One region of the Streptomyces sp. 840.1 genome, then DNA from elsewhere that is predicted to be linked to it. Evidence: riboswitches for the same ligand, from Rfam matches in the RefSeq annotation. Region 1 holds a riboswitch; each other region holds the start of a gene.
The links. A riboswitch is a leader RNA that binds a small molecule or an ion and turns the genes downstream of it on or off. The one in region 1 is predicted to bind cyclic di-AMP.
Positions count from the first base shown of each region.

Region 2: another riboswitch for cyclic di-AMP. It lies ahead of EDD93_RS29590 (C40 family peptidase); the one in region 1 lies ahead of EDD93_RS09055 (M23 family metallopeptidase).
Region 3: another riboswitch for cyclic di-AMP. It lies ahead of EDD93_RS14885 (transglycosylase family protein); the one in region 1 lies ahead of EDD93_RS09055 (M23 family metallopeptidase).

Region 1 is NZ_RJUU01000001.1:1,941,103-1,950,788, forward strand. Features, by position in the region: gene lhgO (L-2-hydroxyglutarate oxidase) at 1-850, shown strand, start outside; gene trmB (tRNA (guanosine(46)-N7)-methyltransferase TrmB) at 855-1,709, shown strand; gene EDD93_RS09045 (PrsW family intramembrane metalloprotease) at 1,859-3,487, shown strand; gene EDD93_RS09050 (aldo/keto reductase) at 3,484-4,428, opposite strand; gene EDD93_RS09055 (M23 family metallopeptidase) at 4,640-5,827, opposite strand; cyclic di-AMP (ydaO/yuaA leader) riboswitch at 5,839-5,992, opposite strand; gene EDD93_RS09060 (PP2C family protein-serine/threonine phosphatase) at 6,280-7,443, opposite strand; tRNA gene EDD93_RS09065 (tRNA-Met) at 7,685-7,758, opposite strand; gene EDD93_RS09070 (flotillin family protein) at 7,996-9,282, opposite strand; gene EDD93_RS09075 (hypothetical protein) at 9,315-9,479, opposite strand.
Region 2 is NZ_RJUU01000002.1:711,805-721,490, forward strand. Features, by position in the region: gene EDD93_RS29550 (adenosylmethionine--8-amino-7-oxononanoate transaminase) at 1-1,080, opposite strand, end outside; gene bioB (biotin synthase BioB) at 1,073-2,296, opposite strand; gene EDD93_RS29560 (8-amino-7-oxononanoate synthase) at 2,438-3,580, shown strand; gene EDD93_RS29565 (DUF397 domain-containing protein) at 3,597-3,803, opposite strand; gene EDD93_RS29570 (helix-turn-helix transcriptional regulator) at 3,829-4,689, opposite strand; gene EDD93_RS29575 (ATP-binding protein) at 4,926-5,357, shown strand; gene EDD93_RS29580 (LysR family transcriptional regulator) at 5,383-6,327, opposite strand; gene EDD93_RS29585 (LysE family translocator) at 6,400-7,062, shown strand; gene EDD93_RS29590 (C40 family peptidase) at 7,097-7,570, opposite strand; cyclic di-AMP (ydaO/yuaA leader) riboswitch at 7,574-7,770, opposite strand; gene EDD93_RS29595 (hypothetical protein) at 8,076-8,384, opposite strand; gene EDD93_RS29600 (ATP-dependent Clp protease proteolytic subunit) at 8,392-9,027, opposite strand; gene EDD93_RS29605 (LuxR family transcriptional regulator) at 9,322-9,686, opposite strand, start outside.
Region 3 is NZ_RJUU01000001.1:3,248,192-3,257,877, forward strand. Features, by position in the region: gene EDD93_RS14855 (glycosyltransferase family 2 protein) at 1-199, shown strand, start outside; gene EDD93_RS14860 (GtrA family protein) at 196-597, shown strand; gene EDD93_RS14865 (SurA N-terminal domain-containing protein) at 735-1,391, shown strand; gene EDD93_RS14870 (nucleoside triphosphate pyrophosphohydrolase) at 1,423-2,391, shown strand; gene EDD93_RS14875 (cytochrome P450) at 2,401-3,714, shown strand; gene EDD93_RS14880 (transglycosylase family protein) at 3,820-4,806, shown strand; cyclic di-AMP (ydaO/yuaA leader) riboswitch at 5,177-5,348, shown strand; gene EDD93_RS14885 (transglycosylase family protein) at 5,353-6,117, shown strand; gene eno (phosphopyruvate hydratase) at 6,426-7,706, shown strand; gene EDD93_RS14895 (septum formation initiator family protein) at 7,805-8,275, shown strand; gene EDD93_RS14900 (DUF501 domain-containing protein) at 8,356-8,895, shown strand; gene EDD93_RS14905 (Ppx/GppA phosphatase family protein) at 8,951-9,686, shown strand, end outside.

The DNA.
Region 1 (9,686 bases):
CCGGGTGCGCGGCCTCGCCGCGATCCGGGTGGGCACGACGGGGGTGTGCGACTTCGGAGCGGTCACCGAGCGGTTCGCCGCCGAGGTCCGGGCCGGCGGCGGGCTGATCAGGTTCGGCGCCGAGGTGACCGCGATCGACCGGCGCCCCTGGGGCGTCGCGGTGCGGACGGCGGACGGCCTGGTGGTGCGGGCCCGGGTGCTCGTCAACTGCGCGGGGCTGCACTGCGACCGGGTGGCCCGGCTGGCGGGCGACGACCCGGGGATGCGGATCGTGCCGTTCCGGGGGGAGTACTACGAGCTGGCCCGACCCGATCTGGTGCGCGGCCTGGTCTACCCGGTGCCCGATCCGGCGTTCCCGTTCCTCGGCGTGCACCTGACCCGCGGCCACGACGGCGGTGTGCACGTCGGACCGAACGCGGTGCCCGCGCTGGCCCGCGAGGGCTACGGCTGGCCGGTCGTGCGCCCGCGCGAGCTGATGGACACGCTGAGCTGGCCGGGCTCCTGGCGGATCGCGCGCAGACACTGGCGGTACGGGGCGGGCGAGGTGCACCGCTCGCTGTCGAAACACGCCTTCACGACGGCCGTGCGACGGCTGCTGCCCGAGGTCACGGAGGCCGATCTGCGGCCCGCGCCGGCCGGGGTCAGGGCCCAGGCGGTCCTCCGGGACGGCACCCTGGTGGACGATTTCCTGATCCGCGAGGCGCCGCACACCGTGCATGTGCTGAACGCCCCGTCGCCCGCCGCCACGGCCTCCCTGCCCATCGGGCGGGAGGTCGCGCGCAGGGCGCTGCTGAGAGCGCAGGGGACGGGGTGGAAGCCGCCCGCCGTAGAATCGGGGCATTGTGTCTGAGCCCATGAACCCCTCCCCCGCGACGCCCGGCGACGCCGCGCCCGGAGCCGAACCTGCGCCGACCGCCTCGTCCGCCACCGCCGGAATCCCGGACGAGCTGCGCGCCGCGGCCCTGGACCGCCAGCGCAGGCTGCGTCAGGCGCCCCGCTTCCCCGGGGGCCCGGCGGCCGATCCCGCCGGCTCGCACCACGAGCGCCGGATCCGCAGCTTCCAGCCGCGCCGCAGCCGGGTCTCGCCCGGCCAGCAGGACGCTCTGGAGCGGCTCTGGCCGAAGTGGGGCCTGGACATCGACGGGCTGCGGGTCCTCGATCTGCCCGAGCTGTTCGACGGGCTGCCGGTGGTGCTGGAGATCGGCTTCGGCATGGGCGAGGCCACCGCGCAGATGGCAGCCGACGACCCGGGCACCGGCATCCTCGCCGTTGACGTGCACACCCCGGGCCAGGGCAACCTGCTGCGTCTCGCTGACCGGAACGGCATGTCCAACATCCGGGTCGCCAACGGCGACGCGATCATCCTGCTGCGGGAGATGCTGACGCCGGACTCGCTGGACGGGCTCCGGGTGTACTTCCCCGACCCGTGGCCCAAGTCCCGCCACCACAAGCGCCGGCTGATCCAGCCGGAGTTCCTCGACCTGGTGGCGCAGCGGCTGAAGCCCGGAGCGGTGCTGCACTGCGCGACCGACTGGGAGCCGTACGCCGAGCAGATGCTGGAGGTGCTGAGCGCGCACCCGGGCTTCGAGAACACGGCGGCGGACGGCGGTTACGCGCCTCGGCCGGAGTTCCGGCCGCTGACCCGGTTCGAGGGGCAGGGCCTGGACAAGGGCCACGTAGTGCACGACCTGCTGTTCGCCCGCCGCTGACCCCGTCGCTGACCCCTCAGCCACCCGGGCCGCCCCGGCCGCGGCAGCCTGGGCCACGCCGCGACAGCCGTGGCCAAGAAGGCGTCCCGGTGGGCGGGACCCGGCCGAACGCCATGGCCGTTGTCAGTCCTCCTCGTTAGGGTCAAGGGGTGTCCGACGGTTCTGTCCAGCATCAGCGGCAGTCGCAGCCGGCCGTCCCGGTGCTCGAGGAGCAGCGGGTCGGCGAGATCCTGGCTGCCGTGCCGGAGCACGGCCAGTGGCGTTACCACCCACGCCGCGTCGGCATGCTGTGGCGGAGCAAGACGCTCCGCGTCGTCGCCGTCTTCACCGCGCTGGCTCTCTGCGGCCTGGTGATCCTCGCTCTGGTCCGGGATCAGACGGGCACTCAGGGGCTCCTCGTCGGACTGGGCCTCGCGGTGCTGCCGGTCCCGTTGCTGATGACGGCGTTCCGCTGGCTGGACCGGGTCGAACCGGGCCCGTGGCGCAACATGCTGTTCGCCTTCGCCTGGGGTGCCTGCGCGGCCGCCCTCGTCGCGATCCTCGCCAATTCCTTCGCGACCCAGTGGATCGCCACGGCCACCGCCGACCCGGGCAGCGCGGACACCCTGGGCGCCACCGTCATAGCGCCCGTCGTCGAGGAGAGTGCCAAGGCCGCGGCCGTACTGCTGCTCTTCCTGTTCCGAAGACGCGACTTCAACGGGATCGTCGACGGTCTGGTCGTCGCCGGATTCGCCGCGACGGGCTTCGCCTTCACCGAGAACATCCTCTATCTGGGCAACGCCTTCGGCGAGGACCAGCAAACGGGCTCGGGGTTCGCGTCGGTGACGGTAGCGACGTTCTTCGTACGGGCGGTGATGTCGCCGTTCGCGCATCCGCTGTTCACCGTCATGACCGGCATCGGTTTCGGGCTCGCCGCGAGCAGCGCACACCACCAGCGGTTCCGCCGCATCGCGCTGCCGCTGCTCGGCCTGGTCCTCGCGATGGGCATGCACGCCCTGTGGAACGGCTCGGCGACGTTCGGCCCGTACGGTTTCTACGTGGTGTACGGCGTGTTCATGGTGCCCGCCTTCGGCCTGGTGACCTGGCTGGCCATCTGGTCCCGGCTGCGCGACCTGCGCACCCTGGCCGTCGAGCTGCCCGCCTACGCAGCGGCCGGCTGGCTCTCCCCCGCCGAGCCCCTGGCCCTGTCGTCGATGCGGGCACGCGGCATGGCCAGGGACACCGCACGCCGGTGGCAGACGACGGGAGCCGGCCCGTACGGCCACCGGGGCTACGTACCGGCTCCGGTCACCCCTCAGGCCAGGGCCCATGCCAAGGCCCGGGGGAAGGCGGCGGCCCGTGCGGTCGCCGAGTACGAGTCGTTCGCGACGTCACTGGCCTTCCTGCGCCGGCAGGCCCGCCGCGGCACGGCCGGCCCGGATCTGGCAGAACGCGAGCTGGAGCTGCTGCACCATCTGTGGCAGCGCCGCGAGGTCGCCGGGCCCGCCCTGGCGTACGCGGCGGGCCGCCTGCGCCCCCGGCACACCCGTCCGACGCGCCCGTCCTACCCGGGCTACGGGGCGCACCAGCCCCACGGCGCCCCCGCCCCGCACCCGGGCCCGGTCCCGTACGGCCAACAGCCTTACCCCGCGTACCCGTACGGCCAGCAGCCCTACGGCCCGCAGCCGTACAGCCCGCCGTCCTACGACCCGCAGTCCTACAACCCACCGCCGTACGGGCAGCAGCCCTACGGCCAACAGCCGCACGGCCAACAGCCTTACGGCGGGCCGCAGTCCTAGGCGGATGCCTCGGTGAGCGTGGTCAGCTCCTGGTCCGTCAGACGCAGGTCCTGGACGGCCAGCAGCGCGGGGAGCTGCTCGACCGTGCGGGCGGAGGCGATCGGCGAGACCACGGTCGGCCGGGAGGCCAGCCATGCCAGCGCCACCGTGGCGATCTCCGCGTCCCGCTCCCGCGCGATCTCGTCGAGCGCGGCGAGGACCTTCTGGCCGCGCTCCGTCTCCAGGTGCTGGGCGGCGCCGCCGGCGCGGGCACTGTCCACAGTCGTGCCGGGGCGGTACTTGCCGGTCAGGAATCCGGAGGCCAGGGCGAAGTACGGGACCGAGGCCAGTCCGGCGCTGGCGGCCGTGTCCTGGAGCTCGCCCTCGTAGGTGTCGCGCGAGACGAGGTTGTAGTGCGGCTGGAGCGCCACGTAGCGGGCCAGCCCCTCGCGCTCGGAGAAGTCGATCGAGGCGCGCAGCCGCTCCGGGCTGATGTTGGAGGCGGCGATCTCGCGGACCTTGCCCTCCTTCACCAGCTGGTCGAGGGCGGTGATGATCTCCTCGACGGGGACGGTCTCGTCGTCGTGGTGGGTGTAGTAGAGGTCGATGTAGTCCGTGCCGAGCCGGCGCAGCGATTCCTCGGCCCCGGCCTTGATGGTGGCGGCGGCGAGCCCCTTGTACTCGGGGTGCGAGCCGACCTTGGTGGCGAGGACGACGTCGGAACGGTTGCCCCGCGCGGCGAACCACTTCCCGAGGATGGTCTCCGACTCGCCGCCCACGTTGCCGGGAATCCAGGAGGAGTACGTGTCAGCCGTGTCGACGAAGTTGCCGCCGCCCGCCGTGTACGCGTCGAGGACGGCGAAGGACTGCGCCTCGTCGGCGGTCCAGCCGAAGACGTTGCCGCCGAGGGAGAGCGTGGAGACCTGGAGATCGGAGGAACCGAGCTTGCGGAGAGAAGTCATGCATGGAACAACCCGCCGCACGGTGCCCACTATTCCATGGCAGCTACAGGTATACCCCCGCATCCCGGACAGGACCGGCAGCCCTGACGTCGGGGGTGAGCGTCAGGGCTGCCGGGGTGGATGGGCCGCAGAACGGCACGGGGCACGGGCGGGCGCGACACGGCCGGAGCTGCGGGCCGGAGCCCCCGGCTCCGGCCGTGTGCGGTGGAACTCAGACCGTCAGGCCCCGGGCGCGCAGCCAGGGCATCGGGTCGATGCCGGTGCCGTCCGGGGTGTGGACCTCGAGGTGGAGGTGCGGGCCGGTCACGTTGCCGGTCGCGCCGACGCGCCCGATGGTGTCCCCGGTGGTGACCTTCTGGCCCACACTGACGCCGATCGAGGACTGGTGGCAGAACCAGAGCTCCGTACCGTCCTCCAGTTCCAGGACCGTGCGGTAGCCGTACGCGCCGGACCAGCCGGCGGACTTGATGGTGCCGCTGTGGATGGCCTTGATCGGGGTACCGGTCGGCGCCGCGAAGTCGAGGCCCGTGTGGTAGCCGGAGGACCACATCGAACCGGCCTCGCCGAAGGTCGAGGTGATCGTGTACGAGGAGGTGGGGATGGCGTAGCTGGCGGCGAGCTTGGCGAGCCGTACCGCCTCCGCCTTCTTCTTCGCCTCTTCCGCAGCCTTCTTCTTCGCCGCGGCGGCCTTGGCCTCCGCAGCGTCCTGCTGCTTCTTCGCCTCGGCGGCGGCCTTCTCCGCAGCGGCCTTCTCCTCGGCCGCCTTGACCTCGGCGTCGGCGGAGTTCTGCTGCTGCTCGGCCTGCTGGAGGATGCGGGCGCGGAGCGCCTCGCCGGCGTCCGTCGTGCCCTGCTCGGCCTCGGTGGTGGTGATGCCGGCCGTCGTCAGCGGGGCGGAAGCGGTCGCGACTTCGGCCTTCTGCGCCTCGGACTCACCCGAGAACAACGCACCGACGCCCGGCAGGGACTTGGCCTCGGGGAGTTTGTCCGAGATGGCGTCGGGAAGAGAAATAGACACGGGCGGCTTGCTCTGGGCGGAGGCCATGCCACCCGCGCCGACGGCCGCGATGACGCCGACGCCGAGAACGGTGGAGCTACGGGCGAGACCGTTGCGCTGCTTGGCGACGCGGTGCTTGCCGCGTACGGGGCGGACGGACTCCTCGGTGGGGTTCCATTCCTCCCACGCCCTGTCGGCCTCGGCTTCGTCGGCGCGGAAGCCGTTGCCGAACTCGCTGCCCCGATCGGTCCCGAAAGCGGTTCCGTAGGCGGTCCCGTGATCGGTTCCGTAAGCGGTTCCGTGGTGGGTGCCGTAGGGGGCACCGGGCCCGGTTCCGAAGTCATTTCCGTGTTCGGGAACGAACCGGGAGGGGGCTTCGGGGGCAGGCTTGTTGGACGCCACTGGGGCGCGCTCCTTTCCTTCCTTCTCGCCTACCGGGTTAGCTGACGGGTTCGGAGCAGGAAGGTCTCCTACGGGTTCCTCCGTCTCTCGACGAGACAGAGATGCCCGATTCACCCCATGTAGGTGGTTCCCCGGTTCCCTTGCGGAATTCGGCGCTCGCGCACGGTGCCGCCTCTGACGGCGGCTGGGACAACCGCGCTGCGTTATCGAACGTTAATAGACACACGGGTCCGATTCCAAGCTGTTCCAACTGATCGTTCCGGTCCTTGGCCTGGACTTTACGGGACACAACCGGGTGGAATCGGGCGAGTTGATCGCCCCTCAATCGTTATCTGTTTTCTGACATTGCGTCAAATGTTATGCGGAGGGGTTCCTTACGGTTACGCACGGTGGCAACAGCCGCACCCTTCCCCCACAGCCGCACACACCCTCCCCCGTCCGGCCCCTCGCCTTCACTGGGCGCCGCCCTCCAGGCCCACGATCTTCACGGTCGTGCGCCGGTCCGGCTGCCCCTCGGTCGGGCGCACCACCGCGAGCAGCGCCATGTCATCGGTCGTCACCCCGCCGGTGTGCAGCCGCACATCATCGGCCAGCGCCGACAGCAGCTCCTCGGGGCCCGGGAAGATGCGTCCGCGCAGCCGCTCGGCGGGATCGTAGAAGACCCCTGCGGCGTCACGCGCCTCGGAGAGGCCGTCCGTATAGAGCAGGAGCGTCGACCCGGCGGGCAGCTCCCACTCGTCGGAGCGGTCCGGCCACACCCCCAGGTCCATCCCCAGCGGCAGCGCGGGCAGCGTGGGCCGCAGCACCTCCAACGCCCCGTCCGAGTGCAGCAGCAGCGGTTCGGGGTGACCCCGGTTGACGACGCGCACCCGGTTGGAGCCCTGCGGGATCTCCGCCAGCGCGGCGGTGACGAACCCCTCGACCGCGTCGAGACCGCCGCGCCTGCTCGATTCCCGCGCCAGCGCACGCTCCAGCCGCTGAGCCACCCCCTCCAGCGACCGTTCCTGCTCGGCGGCCTCCCGGAACGCGCCGATGATCACCGCCACCGCCTCCACCGCGTCCAGACCCTTCCCGCGCACGTCCCCGACGACCAGCCGCACCCCGTACGGGGTGTCCGTGACCGAGAACAGGTCGCCGCCGACGAACTCGTCCGCCTGCGCCGCCTCGTACCGCGCGGCCACGTACAGCCCGCCGATCCTGTCCGACGGCGTCGGCAGCACCGCGCGCATGGCGGTCGCCGCGATGACCCGTGCGGAGGCCAGCTGCTCGTTGCTGCGCCGTACGACCCCGTTGATGAAGACCGCGAGGACCGAGACGGTGAGAATGGTGAGCAGCTCGATGAACGGCACGACGCGGATCAGCGTTCCGGAGGAGAGCCGCAGCCCGGCCACGCACAGCAGCGCGCCGACCCCGACCCGGATCGTGCCGGCCCGGGAGAAGAACGGCGCCGCGATCAGCGGAGCCGCGGCGAAGAGGGGTACAGCCGTGAAGGCGGGCGGGGTGAAGAGGTCGAACGCCAGCCCGCCGATGAGCATCAGCCCCGGCAGCGCCCGGACGAACCGGCGGTTCCGGATCTCGTCCGGACTCCTCCCCCGCCGCTGCTCCCGCTTCCCCACCTGTGGTCTCCTGCCCGGTGCACTCACGGCCGCGGACGGTACCGCGCACCACTCCCAGACTTCCCGGGGCAGGATCGCGGGGCGAGTCCTCGACGGCCAATGGGAGTACGTGCGCGGCGAGGCGCGGCCCGCACCGATCGGTTGCCCCGGGCCCCACGAACGTACACACGTACATACATGGACACGTACAGAAACGAATCAGACCCGGCACGCTGCATGCGTGCCGGGTCTGATTCTTCAGTAGCGGGGACAGGATTTGAACCTGCGACCTCTGGGTTATGAGCCCAGCGAGCTACCGAGCTGCTCCACCCCGCGTCGGTAAACACAACTCTACGGCATGTTCGACGCACTCATGACCACCCCGCGCGCCCCACCCCCACGACGGGCCCCACGGCGAAACCCACGCACGCCCCCGGGGCACCAACGTGCTGCAAACGAGAAGGTGTTGCCCGGGGCCAGTCCGCCGGTCACTCCGCCGGGTCACTCCGTCCGATCATTCCGCCAGGTCACTCCGCTCGGCCACTCCGTCCGGGCGGAGACGACGACCGGGCTTCACTCCGAGCCGGCGATCCGGGGCGTCCTGTCCCCGTCCTGGCCCTGGTCCCGGCTCCCGTCCCGGCGCAGGTCCTCACCCAGGTCCTCGCCCAGGTCCTCACCAGCAGCCCGGTTCCCCGTACCGCGCTCCGGAGCCGCCCCCGTGTCCGTACCGCGTTGGAGCGACTGGAGGATCGCCAGTCCCTGGCCGACGACGCCCGCCGCCATCTCGTTGACGCCGTCGGTGCCGTTGAGGACGGTGAGGCTGGCCCCGGACATCCCCCGGGCTGCGGCATCGGCCAGCGCCGGCAGGTTCTCCACGATGCGGTTGGCCGCGATGAGCTCCTGGTTGCCCTCCCGCAGCGAGACCGCGCGGGCCGTGTTGGCGTCCGCCTGGGCCTGGGCGAGGGTCCGTTCGGCGTACGCACTTCCGTCCGCCTGGAACTTCGCCTGGTCACGGGCGGCCTCGGCCAGCGTGCGCTGCCGGTAGGCCTCGGCGTCCGCCGGGCGCCCGACCTCCGCCTCCAGGCGCTGGGCGGCCAGTCCCGCCTGGCGCTGGGCCAGCGCGGTCTGCTCGTCGATGACCTCGTGCGAGGCCCTGGCCTGCGCGAGCGGCCCCGCCTGGGCGGCACGGGCGTTGTACTGCTCGGTCTCCGCGAGGAACCCGGCCCGCTTGATCGCCGTGTCCCGTTCGTACTCGGCCTTGAGCGCGGAGGCCTGCTGCTCGCGTTCGGCGGCCTCCTGGTCGGCCTTGGCGCGGGCGATCCTGGCCTGGCCCGCGACGGCGGCGGCGTGCGGGGCGGAGAGGTTGTCGATGTACCCGGTGGCGTCGTCGATCTCCTGGATCTGGAGGGCGTCCACGACGATGCCGAGCTTCTCCATCTCGCCGTGGCTGCCGGCGATGACCTCCTGGGAGACCCGGCTGCGTTCCCGGATGATCTGCTCCACGGTCAGTCCGCCGACGATGGAGCGCAGGTGTCCGGCGAAGATCCGGCCGACGAGCTCCTCCATCTGGTTCTGCTCGGACAGGAACCGGCGCGCGGCGTTGGCGATGGACACCGCGTCGTCTCCGACCTTGAAGACGGAGACGGCCCGGACCGTGAGCCGGATGCCCTGCTGGGTGACGCAGTCCTCGGTGATCTCCGCCTCCCGGAGCGCCAGGGACAGCATCCGCGCCTTCTGCTTGATCGGGAGGACGAAGCTTCCGTGACCGGTGACGATCCGGAACTGCGTGTCCTGCGTCTGCCGCTTGGAACCCGATATGAGCATCGCCTCGTTGGGGGCGGGAACGTGCCAGAACAACATGAGAGGACTCCTGTCAGACGTCACTTCTCGGGTCAGGACGGCAAGCGCTCCACCACCACGGTGCGTGCCGAGACTGCCTCGACGACCACGACGCGCACGTCCCTGCCGATCGACGTGGACGACCACGCGGTGTAGGCCTCGGACCCGCCGCGTACGGCGACCAGCACTTCGCCCGCCCCGTCCGGCGGGATCGGCACGGTGACACGCCCTACCGTCCCGACCGGGCTCCGGTCGGACTCATCGGCCGCGCGCACGCGCGCACCGCCCGAAGTCCCTGCACGGACACGTCTTCACAGCCACGAGGCGAACCGCCTCCCGGAGGCCCACGCCTCCCTCGACACGTCAACCGTACTCCTCGCGGCCCCGTCGGCATCGTCTCCGGAGCCCACCGCGCGGGGGGTGAA
Region 2 (9,686 bases), on a different contig from region 1:
GGCGGCGGCCAGGCCGTCGCGCAGCCCCGCCTCGATCCGCTTGACCTCCTGCTCCCAGTCCTGGCCGAGCAGCAGCTCGATGGAGGCACAGGCGACCGCCGAGGCGAGCGGGTTGCCCATGAACGTGGGGCCGTGGGCGAGCACCGGCACCTCGCCGCGCGAGATGCCCTCGGCCACCTCGCTCGTGCAGAGCGTCGCGGCCATCGTCAGATAACCGCCGGTCAGGGCCTTGCCCACGCACATCACATCGGGCGAGACCCCGGCGTGTCCAGCGGCGAAGAGCTTGCCCGTGCGGCCGAATCCGGTGGCGATCTCGTCGAACACCAGGAGTACACCGTTGGCGTCGCACGCCTCACGCAGCACGCGCAGATAGCCCGGCGAGTGGAACCGCATCCCGCCGGCCCCCTGAACCACCGGTTCCACGATCACCGCGGCCAGCTCATCGGCGTGGTGCGCGATCAGTTCGCGCAGATGCGTCACGTACGCGGCGTCCGGTTCCGCGTCGAAGCCGGCCGGGGGTTCGTCCGCGAAGACCTGTCGCGGCAGCGCCCCCGACCACAGTTCGTGCATGCCGCCCTCGGGGTCGCACACCGACATGGGCTGCCAGGTGTCACCGTGGTACCCCCCGCGCCAGGTCAGCAGCCGCTGCTTCGCGGGCCGGCCGGCCGAACGCCAGTACTGGAGGCACATCTTCACGGCGACCTCGACCGAGACCGAGCCGGAGTCGGCGAGGAACACGTGCCGCAGCGGCTCAGGGGTGATCTCGACCAGCCGGGCCGCCAGCCGCACGGCGGGCTCATGGGTGAGCCCGCCGAACATCACATGGCTCATCCGGTCCAGCTGGCCCCGGGCCGCCTCGTTGAGCACCGGATGGTTGTAGCCGTGCACCGCCGACCACCAGGACGACATGCCGTCGACCAGCTCGCGCTGTCCGTGGGCCGGTTCGGCGAGCCGGAGCCGTACCCCGGACGCGGACTCCACGACCAGCGGCTCCTGGCGGCCCGGCATCGGGCCGTAGGGGTGCCAGACGTGGGCCCGGTCCAGGTCGCGCAGAGCGGCGGGGGAGAGCGGCTCAGGCATTGGGTGCGAGATCCGTTCCCGCGCCGCGACGGCGGACCGACACCAGATCCGTCCGTGCCGCCGGGACCTCGGCGGGCGCGGCGGCATCGGCGGCATCCGCCTCCGCCCCGGACGCTTCGCCGCAGGGCGCACACCCGCCGGAGTGCGAACCGCACGCGTCCGACTGCGAACCGCACCCGTCGGAGTGCGAACCACAGCCGCCTCCCGCGTCTGCCCGGTGCCGGGGGAGCGTGGTCGTGCCCGCCCCCTCGACCTCGAAACCGGCGTCCGCGATCATGTCGAGGTCGGTCTGTCCGGCCTGGCCCTCGCTCGTCAGATAGTCGCCCAGGAAGATCGAGTTGACGAGGTGCAGGGCGAGCGGCTGCATCGAACGCAGATGCACCTCGCGGCCGCCCGCGAGCCGTACCTCGACATCCGGGCAGACGAACCGCACCATCGCCAGGATCCGCAGGCAGCGCTGCGGAGTCAGGTTCCACTCCTTGGCGAGCGGGGTCCCCTCGAACGGGATCAGGAAGTTGACCGGCACCGAGTCGGGGTCGAGGTCGCGCAGCGCGAAGACGACGTCCACGAGATCGGAGTCGCTCTCACCCATGCCGGCGATCAGCCCCGAACAGGCGGAGAGCCCGGCCGCCTGCGCCTGGTGCACCGTGTCCACCCGGTCCGCGTAGGTGTGGGTGGTCGTGATCTCCCCGTACGTCCCCTCGGACGTGTTCAGGTTGTGGTTGTACGCATCGGCCCCCGCCGATCGCAGCCGGCCGGCCTGACCCTCGGAGAGCAGGCCGAGACAGGCGCAGACCTCGACGCCCTCGTGTCGCTCCTTGATCGCCTCGATGGTCTGCGAGACCCGGTCGACGTCCCGGTCGGTCGGACCACGGCCACTGGCCACCAGACAGACGCGCTTGGCGCCGCCCGCCACGCCCGCGGCGGCCGCCTTCGAGGCCTCGTCGGGCTTCAGCCAGGTGTACTTGAGGATCTCGGCCTTGGAGCCCAGCCGCTGCGAACAGTACGAGCAGTCCTCCGGGCAGAGCCCCGACTTCAGATTGACCAGATAGTTGAGCTTCACGCGCCGCCCGAACCACTGGCGGCGCACCTTTCCGGCCGCGGCCACCACGTCGAGCAGATCGTCGTCCGGCGTGGCCAGTACGGCGAGCGCTTCTTCACGGGTCGGCAGCTCGCGCCGCAGCCCCTTCTCCGCCAGCGTGTTCAGGAGGTCCATGGCGATGATCCTGACGCACGGCACGCCTCCGAGCCAAGGAAGAACCGGACAACAGAGCACCATCAGGGTGTGTGCATGGCCACACCCTGTCCGGCTTCGCCCCCGGTTAAGGTCTGTGAGTTGCCTACAAAGGGACTGCACATGCCCTTCGCCCCGTTCGACTGGATGGACGACGAGGCCCGCCGCCGCGCGGACACCGGACTCGTCCGGACGCTCCGGCCCCGGACCGCGGAATCGGAACTGCTGGATCTCGCCAGCAACGACTACCTCGGCCTGACCAGACACCCGGAAGTGACCGGTGCGGCGGCCGATGCCGCCCGTCGCTGGGGTGCCGGGGCCACCGGCTCCCGGCTCGTGACCGGTTCCACCGCGCTGCACGCCGAGCTCGAACAGGAACTGGCCGATTTCTGCGGTTTCGAGGCGGCCCTCGTGCTGTCCTCCGGCTACGCGGCCAACCTGGCCGCCCTCACCGCGCTCACCGGCCGGGGCGCCCTGATCGTGTCGGACGCGGGCAACCACGCCTCGATCGTCGACGGCTGCCGGCTCTCCCGGGCCGAGACCGCCGTCGTGCCGCACGCCGACCCCGAGGCCGTGCGCAAGACCCTGCACGCGCACGACGGACGGGCGCTGGCGGTCACCGACTCGGTCTTCTCCGTCGACGGCGACGCCGCGCCGCTGGCCGCACTCGCCGAGGTCTGCCGTGACGGGGGCGCTGGGCTGCTCGTCGACGACGCGCACGGCCTTGGCGTCCTCGGCGAAGGCGGACGCGGCGCGCTCGCGGCAACCGGCCTCGCGGGCGCGGAGGGCGTGGTCGGCACGCTCACCCTCTCCAAGTCCCTGGGCAGCCAGGGCGGCGCGGTCCTCGGCTCGGCCCGGGTCATCGACCACCTGGTCAACACCGCCCGCACGTTCATCTTCGACACCGGGCTCGCCCCGGCCGCCGCCGGTGCCGCACTCGGCAGCCTGCGGCTGCTGCGCCGCGAACCGGAACGAGCGGGCCGGGCCCGTACGGTCGCCACCGCACTGTACGAACAGCTGACCGAGGCCGGTCTGACCGCCGTACGGCCGGACGCCGCCGTGGTCTCGGTACGCGCGCCCTCGGCCGACGCCGCGGTCCGCTGGGCGGCCGACTGCCGTGCGGCGGGTATGGCGGTCGGGTGCTTCCGGCCGCCCTCGGTACCGGACGGCATTTCCCGGCTGCGGCTGACGGCCCGCGCCGATCTGACGGACGAGCAGATCGCGACCGCGGTCGCGACCGTACGGCGGACCGCCCCCGAAGCCTGAGCGGTCCGCCGTCGGGTCAGCGGGCCGGGTCGGGGCTCAGACCGGTGACGAAGGAGGTCCACGCCGCAGTCGTGAACTGCAGCGGTGGCCTGGACACATCCTTGGAGTCGCGAACGGCGAGCCGCCCGCCGCCGAACGCTGCGGTTTCCACGCAGTTGTTCATTCCGGTGCTGCGGCTGCTGCGCCGCCAACGTAACGCGTGCTGTGCGAGGCAATCCGACATGACGCCCCCCTCGGGCAGTCCGTAGTTACTGACCGCCGCGGTCGATCGTGGCGATCAGGTCCAACGAGTGCTCCGGCGACAGCGCGTGCGCCTGCAGAGTGCGGAAGGCCGAGCTGTACGCCTCGAGGTCTTCTTTCCGCTCCAGATAGAGGCTACTCGTCAAGTGGTCAAGAACGACCACATCTAGATCAGAAGTGCTCGGAAAAGAGAAGATTACGAAAGGTCCGGTGAGGCCGACATATCCACCGACCGAGAAGGGCAGCAACTGAAGGTCCACATGCGGAAGCTGGGCCAGCCGGACGAGATGGCGAAGTTGCTCCCGCATGACCCGCCGGCCGCCGATCGCGCGCCTCAACACCGCCTCGTCGAGCACCGCGCTGAGCCTCAGCGGCGGCTCGCTCCGCAGCACGCCCTGCCGGGCGAGCCGCACCTCCACCAGCGAGTCCAACTGGCCGGAAGGCAGCCCGTCGAGCGCCGCGCGGGTCACCGCGCGGGCATAGTCGGCGGTCTGCAACAGGCCCGGCACCACCGATGTCTCCAGGGTGCGGGCGGTGCGCGCCTGTGACTCCAGGCTGATGAAGTCTCGGTACTGGGGCGGGATGAGGCCGCGATAGGCGTGCCACCAGCCCGCGCCACCGCCGCCCGCCGAGCCGGCGAGCGTCTCCAGGACCTCGCGCAACTGCGGGTCCTCGACGGTGTACGCGTCCAGCAGCCGGGTGACGTCCGCCGGCCGCACCCCACTGACACCCGTCTCGATCCGGCTCACCTTCGACTGGTGCCAGCCGAGCAGTTGCGCGGCGTCCCGGCTGGTCAGTCCGGACGCGTGGCGCAGACTCCGCAGCTCCTCCCCGAGCTTGCGGCGTCGCACCGCAGGGCCGTGCTGCATGTGGTGTCTCCCTCCCGCTGCGCGCCGGCCACTTCCCGTTGCCGGCCACTGCGTACCGAGCGGACAGTGTGCCGCTCCCGCACGGTATCCAGCGAAGAGTTCACCGCTTTGAGCGACAGATATATGCATATCTTGGTGGATCGCCGTCGCAGAGGGCAGCATCAGTGGCAATCTGGCGCGAAGCACAGCACGGACCGATCGCGGGTCGGATCCGGGCGGGAAAGGGGCGGCCGGCCATGGCGGACCATCAAGAGGCGAGCGTCACGCTGCCGAGCGAGCCGGTTTCGGTCTCCGCGGCCCGCAGGTACGTGGCCCGGGTATTGGCCGAATGGGGACTGTCGGACGGGAGCGAGGCCGCCGACACCGTCCGGCTGATCGTCTCGGAGCTCACGACCAACGCCGTCCAGCACACGTTCGGCCAGTCGCCGACCTTCACCGTCGATCTCCGCCTGGAGCGCGAGGAGCAACTGCACCTCGGAGTGACGGACAGTCACCCCCGCTGGCCCCAGCGACTGCCTGCCGCCGTTCAGCAGGACAACGGGCGCGGCATGGTGATCATCCGCTCGCTGGCCAAGGAGTACGGTGGCCGGCTGACCGTCACACCCACCGCCGACGGCGGCAAGACCGTCTGGATCGCGCTCCCCTGGAGCGTCCCCGTCCAGACCTGACCGGCCCGCAGCAGGTCGCCCCGGGTCACTGGGATGCGGCGGCCCGGTTCCCCGGGGGTGCGGCGGCGGCCCGGCCGAACCCGCTCCGCAGCAGGGCCCGAAGGGTCGCCGCCGCCGCGCTCGACCGGTCACCGCGGTGCACCACCGAAATGGTCCGCCGGAACGCCGCCGGCTCCAGCCTCCGCACCGACAACGGCGTCGGGGACATGGCCGCGACCATCTCCGGCACCACCGCGATCCCGATGCCCGCGCTGACCAGTGCGCACACCAGGGCGTAGCCGGGCGACTCGCAGACCACCGCGGGCAGTGCGCCCGCCTCGGCCAGCGCGTTCTCCACCCCGCGCCGAGGCGGATGGGTGGGGGCGCTGCTGATCAGCGGCCGGCCCGCCAGGTCCGTCACCGGGAGCCGCCCGCTGCCATCGGCCAGCACCTGACCGACCGCGGTGATCAGCACCAGCTCCTCGACCAGCAGCGGCTCGGCGCTGAGCCCCGAGGGGAGCGGCGCCGTGGCGGCCGGTTCGTACGCGTGCGTCAGCGCGAGGTCGACCTCGCCCCCGGCCACGGCCGCCACCCCGCCCGGCGGCTCGTACTCCGTGACGATCAGCTCCACGTCCGGGTGCGCCCGGCGGAAGGCGCTCAGCACGGGAGGCAGCAGATGGATGCCGGCCGTGGTGAAGGTGCCGACCCGCAGGCGCCCGCCGGAGAGCCCGGCCAGTCGCGCGAGCTCGTGGCGCGCCTGGTCCATCTCGTCCAGGACCCGCCGGGCCCGGCCGGCGAGCAGCTCGCCCGCAGCGGTCAGCCGGGCGCCCCGGTGGTGCCGCACCAGCAGCGCGGCACCGGCCTCCCGCTCCAGCTTGGCGAGCTGCTGGGAGAGCGCGGGGGCGGTGTAGCCGAGGCGGGCGGCGGCCCGGGTGATCGAACCGGCCTCGGCGACCGCCACCAGCGCCGCCAGCCGTGTCGGGTCGTACATTAAGCATTCCTTTTGGCAGACCCACAAGATTGCAAGTACATGCTAAAGGCTGTTCGGGTCCAGGGTGGAGCCATGGATGCCCAGCTGACCGCCTTCCTCGGAGTCGCCGCCGCCATGGTCGCGCTGCCCGGAGCGGATTTCACCGTCGTCGTACGCAACGCTCTGGCCTCACGGTCGGCGGGGGTGGCGACCGCGCTCGGCGTGGCCGGGGGGCTGCTCGTCCACACCGCGCTCGCCGTGGCCGGGCTGGCCGCCGTGCTGGTGGCGGTGCCGGTGCTGTTCCGCACGGTGCAACTCCTGGGCGGGGCGTACGTCCTCTACCTGGGCATCAGCGCGCTGCGCTCGGCCCGGCACCGAAAGGGGCCGACGAACGGCACCGGGACCACGACGGACCACCCCGACGGCATGGCGAGCGCGGAGGCCGCCGTCGGGACCCGGCGCGCACTGCGCCAGGGCTTCCTGACCAACGCGCTGAACCCCAAGGCGCCGGTGCTCTTCCTCAGCCTGCTTCCGCAGTTCGTCCCGGCCGGGGCCGCCCCGCTGCCCAGGACGGTGCTGCTCGCCGCGATCGTCGTGCTGCTGGCCCTGATCTGGTTCCCGGCCGTGGCGCTCCTGGTGGACCGGCTGGGCCGGTGGCTGCGCCGGCCGCGAACCGCCCGCGCGATCGAGGGCGGCAGCGGCGCGGCACTCACCGTGCTGGGGGCGGTGCTGGTGACCGGCACCCTGCTGCACTGACGGGAGACGTCCGTCCGGTGGGGGAGCGGTGGAGTCAGCCGACCCGGCCGTAGTAGACGCTCCTGGTCCAGATCTTCTCCAGCCGCACCACGGCGCCGGTCTTCGGCGAGTGCCAGATCTTGCCGCTGCCCGCGTAGATGCCCACGTGGAAGATGCTGCGGCCCGAATGGAAGAAGACCAGATCGCCGCGTTGCCGCTTCGACGCCGAGATGTGGCGGGTCTTGTTGTACTGCTGCTGGGCCGTGCGCGGGAGCTTCTTGCCCGCCTTCTTGAACGAGTAGAGCGTCAGCCCGGAGCAGTCGAAACGGCTGGGTCCGGTGGCGCCCCACCGGTAGGGCGATCCCTTCTTCGACGCGGCGATGTTGAGCGCCTTCATCGAATGAGTCGCGGCCTGGGCGTCGGTCACGGCGCCGGGGACGAACAGCGTGCCGCCGACGGCGGCGAGCGTCATGATCGAGGCCGTCGTGGCCCGAGCGAGGAGAGACGGGACATGAACCTGCGCAGTCATGCGCAACCCTTCGTCAGCCGCCTGTGAAGGATGACCTGTCGGGTTCGGGCCGGCGAAGTCGCCCGGCCGCACAAGGCGGCTTCACCCCGAGGGACGACCGGAAGTCCGGTCGGCCCGTTGTGCTTGGGTCCTCCACTCCTGCCGATCCACTCCTGTCGACCAGGCATCCGGACAGCGGCAGGACTCGGCGTCCGCCCGGACCGCCCCGCCGCGGTGGCGGGGGCTTGTCGTCCCAGGGATCTTGACTCACCGAACGCCGGATTTCCGAGGTGAAACGGTGATATGTGAGGCTCGTCACGGCTGACCCGTTCGGGTGGACAGGGGGTCTTCTGGGGAGTCGCCGCACTTCTCCAGCCGTTGCGGTACCAGGGGTGGAACGGGAGATTTCACCCATGGTCCACCTCGAAAGCGCAAGTTGACCTGTCCCTCGTGCGAGGTAACACCTACGCCGAACGAGCGAGAGAAATTGATCCACCCGTCGGGCGTGTCGGCGCAGGGGAGTTGATCAACTCGGCGGGTCGGGTGGCACGGTGAGCCGCCCGGCGCGGCGCTCGCCGTCCAGCACCCGTAACGCCCGCGTCAACGTGGCGGAGTGGATCTGCCTCTCGCCCCGCTCGTGCATCAGCGCGAGCGCGTCCCGAAGCGCCACCGCGTGCGAGGCGAGCGCCTGTGCGGCGCGCAAGGCGCCGTAGGTACTGTCCGCGCGGGCCGGGTTGATCCGGCCCAGCTGGTCGACGACCTCCAGATAGCGGTCGATGAACTCGCCCTCCGCGCGGGTCAGGGCGGGCAGCGGCGGGAAATCCGGTGGCTGCATCAGCGGTTCACCTCGTGACGGACGGCAGCGCCGCGGGCCCGCGGTTCTGCACGATGTGGTCGACCAGTCCGTACGCCTTGGCGCCCTCGGCGTCGAGGATGAGATCGCGATCGGTGTCGGCGGTGATCTCCTCGGCGGGGCGGCCGGTGTGACGGGCCAGCATGCCCGTCAGCATCTCGCGCATCCGCAGCAGTTCCCGCGCCTCGATCTCCAGGTCGGACGGCTGTCCCTGCACGGGCTCGGCGAGTTCGGGCTGCTGCACCACGACCCGCGCCCCGGGCAGCGCGTGCCGGCGGCCGGGAGCTCCCGCGGCCAGCAGCACGGCAGCGCCGGCACCCGCCTGGCCGAGGCAGAAGGTCTCCACCTCGCAGGTCAGGTACTCCATCGTGTCGTACACCGCCGTCATCGCCGCGAACGAGCCGCCGGGCGAGTTGATGTAGAGCTGGATGGGCCGGTCGGGTGCGTCGTACTCCAGGTACATGAACTGTGCGACCAGGTCACTGGCCGCGATGTCGTCGACCGGAGTGCCCAGGAAGATGACCCGTTCGGCCAGCAGCTTGGAGTACGGGTCCAGCGTGCGGGTCCCCTGGGACGTGCGCTCGGTGAACTCGGGCAGTACGTGGCGTGCGGCGGGGCGGTACATGGCGAAGACCTCTCCTCCGGGGCGCGCGGGGGCCTGGGAAGGGCGCCGCGCGCGTCCGTAAAAAACGTACAGGACGTACAGAACGTTCTGATGGGAGCATGGCCCAGTGATCCACTGAAGTCCAGTGCCGGAGCCCGTTGTTGCTGTTCGCCCAGCGTGGACATCCCGCGGATCCGCCACGCGGTTCTGATGAAAGGCTGCTCAGCCCCGCTGAAGCCGGGGGAGGGGTGGGGCGGTGAGGGACGACGCTCTCGAATCCCGGCCGCACCCGGGCGAATCAGGCCAGGGCCTGCATCACGGCTTCGTCAGCCGGGTCGACCACGCACACAGGTCCGCCCGGTCGGCCGCGTCCGTCTTGTTCATCAGGCTGGCGATGTGCTTCTCGACCGTGCGGGGGGAGATGAACAGCCGGTCGGCGATGTCCTTGTTGCTCAGCCGGTCGGCGAGGAGCACGAACGCCTCGTACTCGCGCACGGTGACGCCGAGGGCCCGCAGTTGCTCGGGGATGCCGTCCGTGCCGCTGCGGTGCTGGTGCACGGGGGCGCCCAGTCTTCGCAGGGCGGCGCGGCAGGCGTTCGTGACGGCGGGCACCCCCTGCTCGTGGAAGTGGTGCTCGGCCCGCCTGAGCCAGGCCACCGGCTCGCCCCAGCCGTCCTCGT
Region 3 (9,686 bases), 1.3 Mb from region 1:
CCCCGGATACGTCACCCTCCTCGTCGTCGTCACCGCACTCGCCGGCGTCCAGATGGTGATGGTCGGGGTGGTCGGGGAGTACGTCGGCCGGATCTACTACGAGGTGAAGCGCCGCCCGCACTACCTGGTGCAGGACACCAACACCCGGCTCCGCCGCCCGGAAGCGGCACCGGAACCCCTGGAGTTCGTACGCCGATGACGGTCAAAGGACAGCTGGTCCGCTTCGCCCTCGTGGGCGTCGTGAACACCGGCACGTACTACGGCTGCTACCTCGCCCTGCTCACCCGGCTCCCCTACATAGCCGCGCACGCGGTCGCCTTCGCGCTCAGCATGGCCGGTTCGTTCTTCCTCAACTCCTGGTTCACCTACCGGACCAGACCCACCTGGCGGAAGTTCCTGCTCTTCCCGCTCACCAACGCCGCCAACTTCGTCATCACCACCGGCGGCGTCTACCTGCTGGTCGACCTGGCCGGCTTCAGCAGCCGCTACGCCCCGCTGGTCGCGGCGGCGGCCGCCATCCCGATCACCTTCGTGGTCTCGCGCACGATCATGCTGCGACCGGACACACCACCGAAACCCCCCGTACCGGTGCGCTGACAGGCCGGCCCGGGACCCCACATCCCCAACTCCTCCCGACTCGTTGGTCGAATCAGTGGCCCAGACCCGTTCCACTGCCTAACATCGATCACCGCAAGGCTTTGTGCATCGCCGCACAATCTCCTCGGGAGGCTCCTTTGCACCGCCGCCGTCGCACCGCGCTCACCGTCTCCGCCGTGACCCTCGTCGCAGCGCCCCTCCTCTCCGCCTGCGGCAGCCAGGCCCACCCCGGCGCTGCAGCCGTCGTGGGCGGCGACCGGATCGCGGTGTCCACCGTGCAGGCCCAGGTGGCGGACGTGCGCGACGCGCAGGGCAACTCCGCGCAGGCGGTGCAGGCCACCGACCAGTCCGGCCAGCTCGTCCGCGCCAAGCTGCACGGGATCATCCTGGACCGGGTCCTGGACCGGGCCTCGGCGGACGCCGGGGTCACCGTCAGCCGCGCGGAGATCCAGCAGATGCGCCAGTCGGCCGTCGCCCAGTACAAGGGGGAGAAGGGGCTGCAGGCCGCGGTGCTCCAGGAGCGCTGGCTCGCGCCCGGCCAGATCGACGCCTTCCTGCGCGAGCAGATCCAGCTGACCAAGCTCTCCCAGGCACTCGGCGCGGACCCGTCGACCCCGGCCGGCACGAAGGTACTCGGCGACACCCTGACGAAGGCCTCCAAGGCCCTCGCGGTCGACGTCAACCCGCGCTACGGCAGCTGGGACAACAAGCAGATCCAGCTCGGCGACTACAAGGCCCCCTGGATCAACCAGGTGACCAAGCCCGAGCCGACCACGGCGGAGGCCGGGGCGTAACAGCGGCCGCGCGGCCGGGTAGATTCGCAGCGTGAACGCTGAAGACCCCGGCCGTATCGTCCTGCTCACCGCCAGCCACCGCGTCGCGCCCGGACTGCTGTCCTGGCCCGCCTGGCAGACGCTGCACGCCGCCGACCGGGTGCTCTGCGGGGAGCCCGGCCAGCCGCAGCTGCCGTACCTGCGCGAGGCGGGCATCACCGTCGAGCCGGCCGTTCCCGACGCCGAGGAGCTCGTCGCCTCCTGCGCGGGGGGCCGGACCGTGGTGGTCCTCACCGGCGGCGAGGGCAACCAGCCGCTGACCGACGGGCTGGCACGGCTGGCCGGTTCGGGGCGGGTGCAGATGCCGGACCTGGAGCTGCTGCCCGGTTCCTACGACCTGCCGGGCGCACGCCTCCTCGATCTCGTCCAGGTCATGGACCGGATCCGGATCGAGTGCCCCTGGACCTCGCAGAAGACCCACAAGGGCCTCGCCAAGTACGCCATCGAGGAGGCGTACGAGCTCGTCGAGGCGATCGAGGACGGCGACCGCGAGGAGCTGCGCGAGGAGCTCGGCGACGTACTGCTCCAGGTCGTCTTCCACGCGCGCATCGCCGAGGAGGACGAGCAGGAGCCGTTCTCGGTGGACGACGTCGCCGCCACCCTCGTCGAGAAGCTGATCCACCGCCACCCGCACGTCTTCGGCGACGAGACCGCCGAGACCCCGGAGGACGTCCACGCACACTGGCTGCGGACCAAGGCGATCGAGAAGCAGCGCGAGTCCGTCACCGACGGCGTCCCCCTCGGCCAGCCCGCCCTGGCACTCGCCGCGAAGCTGGCCGGCCGCGCCGCCACCGCCGGACTCGACGTGCCGCTCCCCGAGGGCGAGGCCGGCGACATCGGCTACCGCCTCCTCGCCCTGGCCGTCCGCGCCCAGGAGGACGGCACCGACCCGGAAGCCGCCCTGCGCGCCGCCGGCCGCGCCTACCGGGACGCCATCAGGACGGCGGAGGGCAACGGATAACGTCGGGGGGTGAACGACAGCCCCGCCGACACCGGCCCCGCCCACCCGGCCGACGCCGTGCCGCCCGCCCCCGAACTCTTCACGTGGGAGTTCGCCACCGACCCGTACCCCGCGTACGCCTGGCTGCGCGAGCACAGCCCCGTCCACCGCACCACGCTGCCCAGCGGGGTCGAGGCCTGGCTGGTGACGCGGTACGCGGACGCCAGGCAGGCCCTCGCCGACGCCCGGCTGTCCAAGAACCCGGCCCACCACGCCGAGTCCGCGCACGCCAAGGGGAAGACGGGGATCCCGGGCGAGCGCAAGGCGGAGCTGATGACGCATCTGCTGAACATCGACCCGCCCGACCACACCCGGCTGCGGCGTCTGGTGTCCAAGGCGTTCACGCCCCGGCGCATCGCGGAGTTCGCGCCGCGCGTGCAGGAGCTGACGGACCGCCTCATCGACTCCTTCGCCGAGAAGGGGGAGGCGGACCTCATCCACGAGTTCGCCTTCCCTCTCCCCATCTACGCGATCTGCGACCTGCTGGGCGTCCCGCCCGAGGACCAGGACGACTTCCGGGACTGGGCGGGCATGATGATCCGCCACGGCGGCGGCCCGCGCGGCGGGGTGGCCCGCTCCGTGAAGAAGATGCGCGGATATCTGCTCGAACTCATCCACCGCAAGCGCGAGAACCCCGGGGACGACCTGATCTCGGGGCTCATCCGGGCGAGCGACCACGGTGAGCACCTGACCGAGAACGAGGCCGCCGCGATGGCCTTTATCATCCTGTTTGCCGGTTTTGAGACGACAGTGAACCTCATCGGCAACGGCGTACACACCCTGCTGGGTCACCCGGAGCAGCGCGAGCGGCTCCAGCGGTCCCTGGCCGAGGGGGAGACGGGGCTGCTGGCCACCGGGGTCGAGGAACTGCTGCGGTTCGACGGCCCGGTGGAGCTCGCGACCTGGCGCTACGCCACGGAGCCGCTGACCATCGGCGGGCAGCGGGTCGACGCGGGCGACCCCGTGCTCGTGGTGCTCGCCGCCGCCGACCGGGACCCGGAGCGCTTCGACGGCCCGGACACGCTCGACCTCTCACGGCGTGACAATCAGCACCTCGGCTACGGACACGGCATCCATTACTGCCTGGGAGCACCGCTCGCCCGGCTGGAGGGACAGGCCGCGCTGGCCACGCTGTTGAAACGCCTTCCGGACCTGCGACTTGCGGGGGAAGCTGCCGATTTGCGCTGGCGTGGCGGGCTCATCATGCGTGGACTGCGCACGCTCCCGGTGGAGTTCACCCCCGGGGCCGTCGCCGGTGAAGGTGACACTCTGTCAACATTGTGACTTTCGCGTGATCTCCGCTGCATCGACTTGTGACACACGTTCGAGTCCCGCTAGGTTCACCGTTCGACTCACCAGTCACTTGTCAGTCACACGGAAGGCATTCCCATGGGCTCCGCGAACGGCAGACACCGTCGCCCTCGGCAGGCACCCGCGATCATCGTCGCCGCAGGCGTGACCGGATCGGCCATCGCCATCCCGCTGCTCGGTGCGGCAGGTGCGCACGCCGCCGACGCCTCGACCTGGGACCGGGTCGCGGAGTGCGAGAGCGGCGGCATGTGGAGTGCCGACCTCGGCAACGGTTTCTACGGCGGCCTGCAGTTCTCGCAGGAGGTCTGGAAGTCCTACGGCGGCGATGCGTACGCCCCGCGCGCGGACCTCGCCAGCCGCTCGCAGCAGATCGCCGTGGCGGAGAAGGTGCTGGACGACCAGGGGCCGAAGGCGTGGCCCAGCTGCGCCGTCCTCTCCGGCCTCGCCGCGGACGGATCCATGCCGGGCGTCGACCCGGGCGTCGATCCGGCCGCCACCCCGGCCGCCGACCCGTCAAAGAGCGCGGACCCGTCCGCGAGTGCCGACCCGTCGAAGAGTGCTGACCCGTCGAAGAGCGCCGACCCGTCGGACGACGCGGCCGAGGACAGGACGAAGGCCCCGTCGGACGACACCACGGCCGACCCGGCCGGCAGCAAGGACCGCAAGCCGGACGCCTCGGCCTCCCCGGACGCCACGCCTCCGGCTTCCGGCTCCTCCGGCTCCTCCGGCGCGACCGGCCCCGCAGACGGCCGGGACGAGGCCTCCCCGGACGCCGAGGCGGGCGGCAAGCACCGCGGCGCCCCGGCCCCGGAGCGGACCGGCGACGGGCGGGACTCGGGGCGGCACGCCTCGCGCGGCGAGGGTGCCGGGCGCGCCGAGGGTGCGCCTGCCGCCGACGGCACCTACACCGTCCGGCCCGGCGACAACCTCTGGGCGATCGCCGACGCGCAGGAGCTGCCCGGCGGCTGGACCGGGCTGTACGAGGCCAACAAGGCGGCCGTCGGCTCCGACCCGGACCTCATCCTGCCCGGTCAGCACCTCGACCTCGGCGTGAAGACCGGCTGAAAGCGGCTGGGGGCGACCGGCTGAGGCCCAGTCAGGGCCGCCCTGGGAGCCGTCGCGGAAACGACCGTGGGAACGGTCTGATCAACAGCTGAAAACACCTCGGATCCGGGGTACTTAAGAGGCCTATGTCCCACTTTGAACTAAGTGAGACATGGGTCTCTTTGCGTGAACTGGCGCGTCTTGTCCGTGAGCTCCCTCCGCATCCGTTCCGACCTGCGCAAACAGGCGTTTATCCGATGCAAGGAAGGGCTGTTTATCCGGTATGTCCTTCTTTGAATGTAGGGGTTGCGTGTGTTTACGGTCAGAACCGCTCGCACCGCGGGCCCCGTCGACCGTCACGCCGAATCCTGCCGTCGGTCGAAGGGAACAGACGCGTAAAGCGCCGTAGGCAGGAGCGGGGGACCCAGGTAAGTGCCGGGCCCGATCGTCGCAGGACGGATCAGGACCGGCTTGGGGTTAAGTCGTGCGCTAGGACGCGCGACCGGGCAACTCACTTGGCCCGAACCCGACAGCTCACCTCGCAGGCGTCGGTGAGGAGAAGTCTCGATGCTGCTTAACAGCAAGGGCAACAAGCACCGCCGCCCGTCCAAGGCCGTCCGTATCGCCACCCTCGCCGGTGTGACCGGTGCCGCCATCGCCGTGCCCCTGATGGGTGCCACCGGCGCCTCCGCCGCCTCCGTCTCCACGTGGGACGCGGTCGCCCAGTGCGAGTCCGGCGGCAACTGGTCCATCAACACCGGCAACGGCTACTACGGCGGTCTGCAGTTCTCGCAGTCCAGCTGGGCCGCCGCCGGCGGTACGCAGTACGCGGCCCGCGCCGACCTCGCCAGCAAGTCCCAGCAGATCGCCGTGGCCGAGAAGCTCCTCGACATGCAGGGACCGGGCGCCTGGTCCTGCGCCGGTGCCGGCAACCTGAGCAACGACGGTGTGGACCCGGGCGTCGACACCGGCTCCGCCGCCCCCAAGCAGGAGTCCGCCCCCAAGCAGGAGTCCGCTCCCAAGCAGGAGTCCGCCCCGGCCCAGCAGGCCGAGCCGAAGAAGGCCGAGCGCACCGAGGCCCCGGCCACCAACCGCTCGGAGCGCTCGACCGCCCCCAAGGCCGAGCAGAAGAAGACCGTGACCACCCCGACCGGCGAGAAGGTCAAGAAGGGTGACGGCGAGTACAAGGTCGTCACCGGCGACTCGCTGAGCAAGATCGCGGCCGACCACGACGTCAAGGGCGGCTGGGAGCAGCTGTTCAAGCTGAACAAGGACATCGTCAAGGACGCCGACATGATCTTCCCGGGTCAGCAGCTGCACCTGGTGAAGTAGTTCGGCACTCTCCTCGCCGATCGCCCGGCCCGGCCCGCGTCTTCCCCTCCACGCGTGCCGGGCCGGGGTCCGTCGGTCGCCGGTCCGCGGGCTCGGCGGCCCGGGAATCTCCGGGCCGATTGTTCAACTGTTGTAGTTACTGGTCAGTAAATTTCTGGCTGTTCGCCCCGCTATGACCGCTCTTGGGTCCTTTTTCGTCCCAGGGGACGGGCGGGCGGCCGACTGAGACGGCCGGGCCGGTTAGGCTCTTGTCGCAAGGCCAAAGTGACCCTGCACAACCAGCGTCATATCCCAGAAGGAGATGCCTCGTGCCGTCCATCGACGTCGTCGTAGCCCGGGAAATCCTCGACTCCCGGGGCAACCCCACGGTCGAGGTCGAGGTTGGCCTCGACGACGGCAGCACGGGTCGTGCTGCCGTTCCGTCCGGAGCCTCCACCGGTGCGTTCGAGGCCATTGAGCTTCGCGACGGTGACCCCAACCGCTACCACGGGAAGGGCGTCGAGAAGGCGGTCCTCGCCGTGATCGAGCAGATCGGCCCGGAGCTCGTCGGCTACGACGCGACCGAGCAGCGGCTGATCGACCAGGCCATGTTCGACCTGGACGCCACCGAGAACAAGGGCTCGCTCGGCGCCAACGCCATCCTCGGCGTCTCGCTCGCCGTCGCCCACGCCGCGTCCGAGGCCTCGGACCTGCCGCTGTTCCGCTACCTCGGTGGCCCGAACGCGCACCTGCTGCCCGTCCCGATGATGAACATCCTCAACGGTGGGTCGCACGCCGACTCCAACGTGGACATCCAGGAGTTCATGATCGCCCCGATCGGCGCGGAGTCCTTCTCCGAGGCCCTGCGCTGGGGCGCCGAGGTCTACCACACCCTGAAGAAGGTCCTGAAGACCAAGGGCCTGTCCACCGGACTCGGTGACGAGGGCGGCTTCGCGCCGAACCTGGAGTCCAACCGCGCCGCGCTCGACCTCATCGTCGAGGCGATCAAGGAAGCCGGTTACGCCCCCGGCAAGGACATCGCGCTCGCGCTCGACGTCGCCGCGTCCGAGTTCTACAAGGACGGCACGTACGAGTTCGAGGGCAAGTCCCGCTCGGCCGCCGAGATGACCGAGTACTACGAGGAGCTCGTCTCCGCGTACCCGCTGGTCTCCATCGAGGACCCGCTGTACGAGGACGACTGGGCCGGCTGGAAGGTCATCACCGACAAGATCGGCGCCAAGGTGCAGATCGTCGGCGACGACCTCTTCGTCACCAACCCGGAGCGCCTGGCCCGGGGCATCGAGGAGGGCTCGGCCAACGCCCTGCTCGTCAAGGTCAACCAGATCGGTTCGCTGACCGAGACCCTGGACGCCGTCGAGCTGGCCCAGCGCAACGGCTTCAAGTGCATGATGTCCCACCGCTCCGGCGAGACCGAGGACGTCACCATCGCCGACCTCGCGGTCGCCGTGAACTGCGGCCAGATCAAGACCGGCGCCCCGGCCCGCTCGGACCGTGTCGCCAAGTACAACCAGCTGCTGCGCATCGAGGAGATCCTCGACGACGCCGCGGTGTACGCGGGCCGCTCGGCGTTCCCGCGGTTCAAGGGCTGACAAGCCCGACCGGGTCCAGCGACCCGGCCTCCGTCCGTCCCCGCACTCGGTCCCGTACCGTGTGCGGGGACGGACGTGCGTAATGGGGAGGCGGAGACATGGCCGCGAAGGACCGGGACCGGTTCTCCACCGCGACCCGGCTGAGGCTGCTCGGTGAGCAGACCGCAGCCCGCGTCTACCGTTCCCAGAGCAAGCGCCAGGCCCGCCGCTCCCGCCTCACCGGCCGGGCGGCCTTCCTGGCCCTGGTCGTCTGCTCCCTGATCGTCGCCCTCGCGTACCCGATGCGGCAGTACGTGTCGCAGCGCGACGAGATCGCGGATCAGGAGCGGCTCGCGCAGGAGGCCGAGGCACGCACCGAGGAGCTGCGCGACGAGAAGGCGCGCCTCCAGGACGACGCCTACATCAAGCGGCTGGCCCGTGAGCACCTGCACTACCTTCTTCCGGGGGAGACCGGCTACACCGTGGTCGATCCCGACGCGGTCAAGGAGCGCAACGGAGAGCCGGACGAGTCCGGCCGACCGTGGCACTCCAACCTGTGGGACGGCGTCGACAGCGCCGACCGTGGCTGACCCGCGTTCCCGTCATTTCGCATTTCCCCGTTCGTCTGCGGTACCGCAGTTCAAGGGGCCCGATCAGAACCTAGGCAGGCATGGAAACGCCCCCTCCCCAGACCGAGTCCACCGCGCCCACCGACGCGGACATCGCCGCGTTCCAGCAGCAGCTGGGGCGCCCGCCGCGTGGGCTGCGCGCCATCGCGCACCGCTGCCCGTGCGGCAACCCGGACGTGGTCGAGACGCAGCCCCGGCTGGAGGACGGTACGCCGTTCCCCACGACGTACTACCTGACGTGCCCGCGTGCGGCGTCCGCGATCGGCACGCTGGAGGCGAACGGGGTCATGCGGGAGATGACCGAGCGCCTCGGTACGGATCCCGCGCTGGCGGCCGCGTACCGGGCCGCGCACGAGGACTACATCGCGCGGCGTGACGCCATCGAGGTGTTGGAGGGCTTCCCGAGCGCGGGGGGCATGCCGGACCGGGTGAAGTGCCTGCACGTGCTCGTGGGGCACTCGCTGGCCGCGGGGCCGGGGGTGAACCCGCTGGGGGACGAGGCGATCGCGATGCTGCCGGAGTGGTGGCGCAAGGGCCCGTGCGTGTCGCCGTGCGGCGGGCCGGACTCGGACGAGGGCTGACCCGGGGGCTCCGCCCCCGTACCCCGATCCTCAAACGCCGGAGAGGCTTGAAGACATGACGCGTGTGGCCGCCATCGACTGCGGTACCAACTCGATCCGTCTGCTGGTGGCGGACGCCGACCCCGCAACCGGGGAGTTCACCGAGCTCGACCGGCGGATGGAGATCGTCCGGCTCGGCCAGGGCGTCGACCGGACCGGGCGGCTCGCCCCCGAGGCGCTGGAGCGGACGTTCGCCGCGTGCCGGCAGTACGCGGCGGTGATCAAGGAGCACGGCGCCGAGAGGGTCCGCTTCGTCGCCACCTCGGCCTCCCGGGACGCGGAGAACCGGGACGACTTCGTCCGGGGGGTGCTGGACATCCTGGGCGTCGAGCCCGAGGTGATCAGTGGTGACCAGGAGGCGGAGTTCTCCTTCGACGGGGCCACCAAGGAGCTCGCCGGGCGCGACGACCTGGCGAAGCCGTACCTCGTCGTGGACATCGGCGGCGGCTCGACCGAGTTCGTCGTCGGCGACGACCGGGTGCGGGCGGCCCGGTCCGTGGACATCGGCTGCGTGCGGATGACCGAGCGCCATCTCTCGCGGGACGGCGCGGTCGTCGACCCGCCCACGCCGGAGGCGGCCGACGCGATCCGCGCGGACGTCGCCGCCGCGCTGGACCTGGCCGGGCGCAGCGTCCCGCTCACCGGGGCCGGCACGCTCGTGGGCCTGGCCGGCACGGTCACCACGGTGGCCGCGATCGCACTGGGCCTGGAGGAGTACGACTCGGCGGCGATCCACCACTCACGGGTCTCCC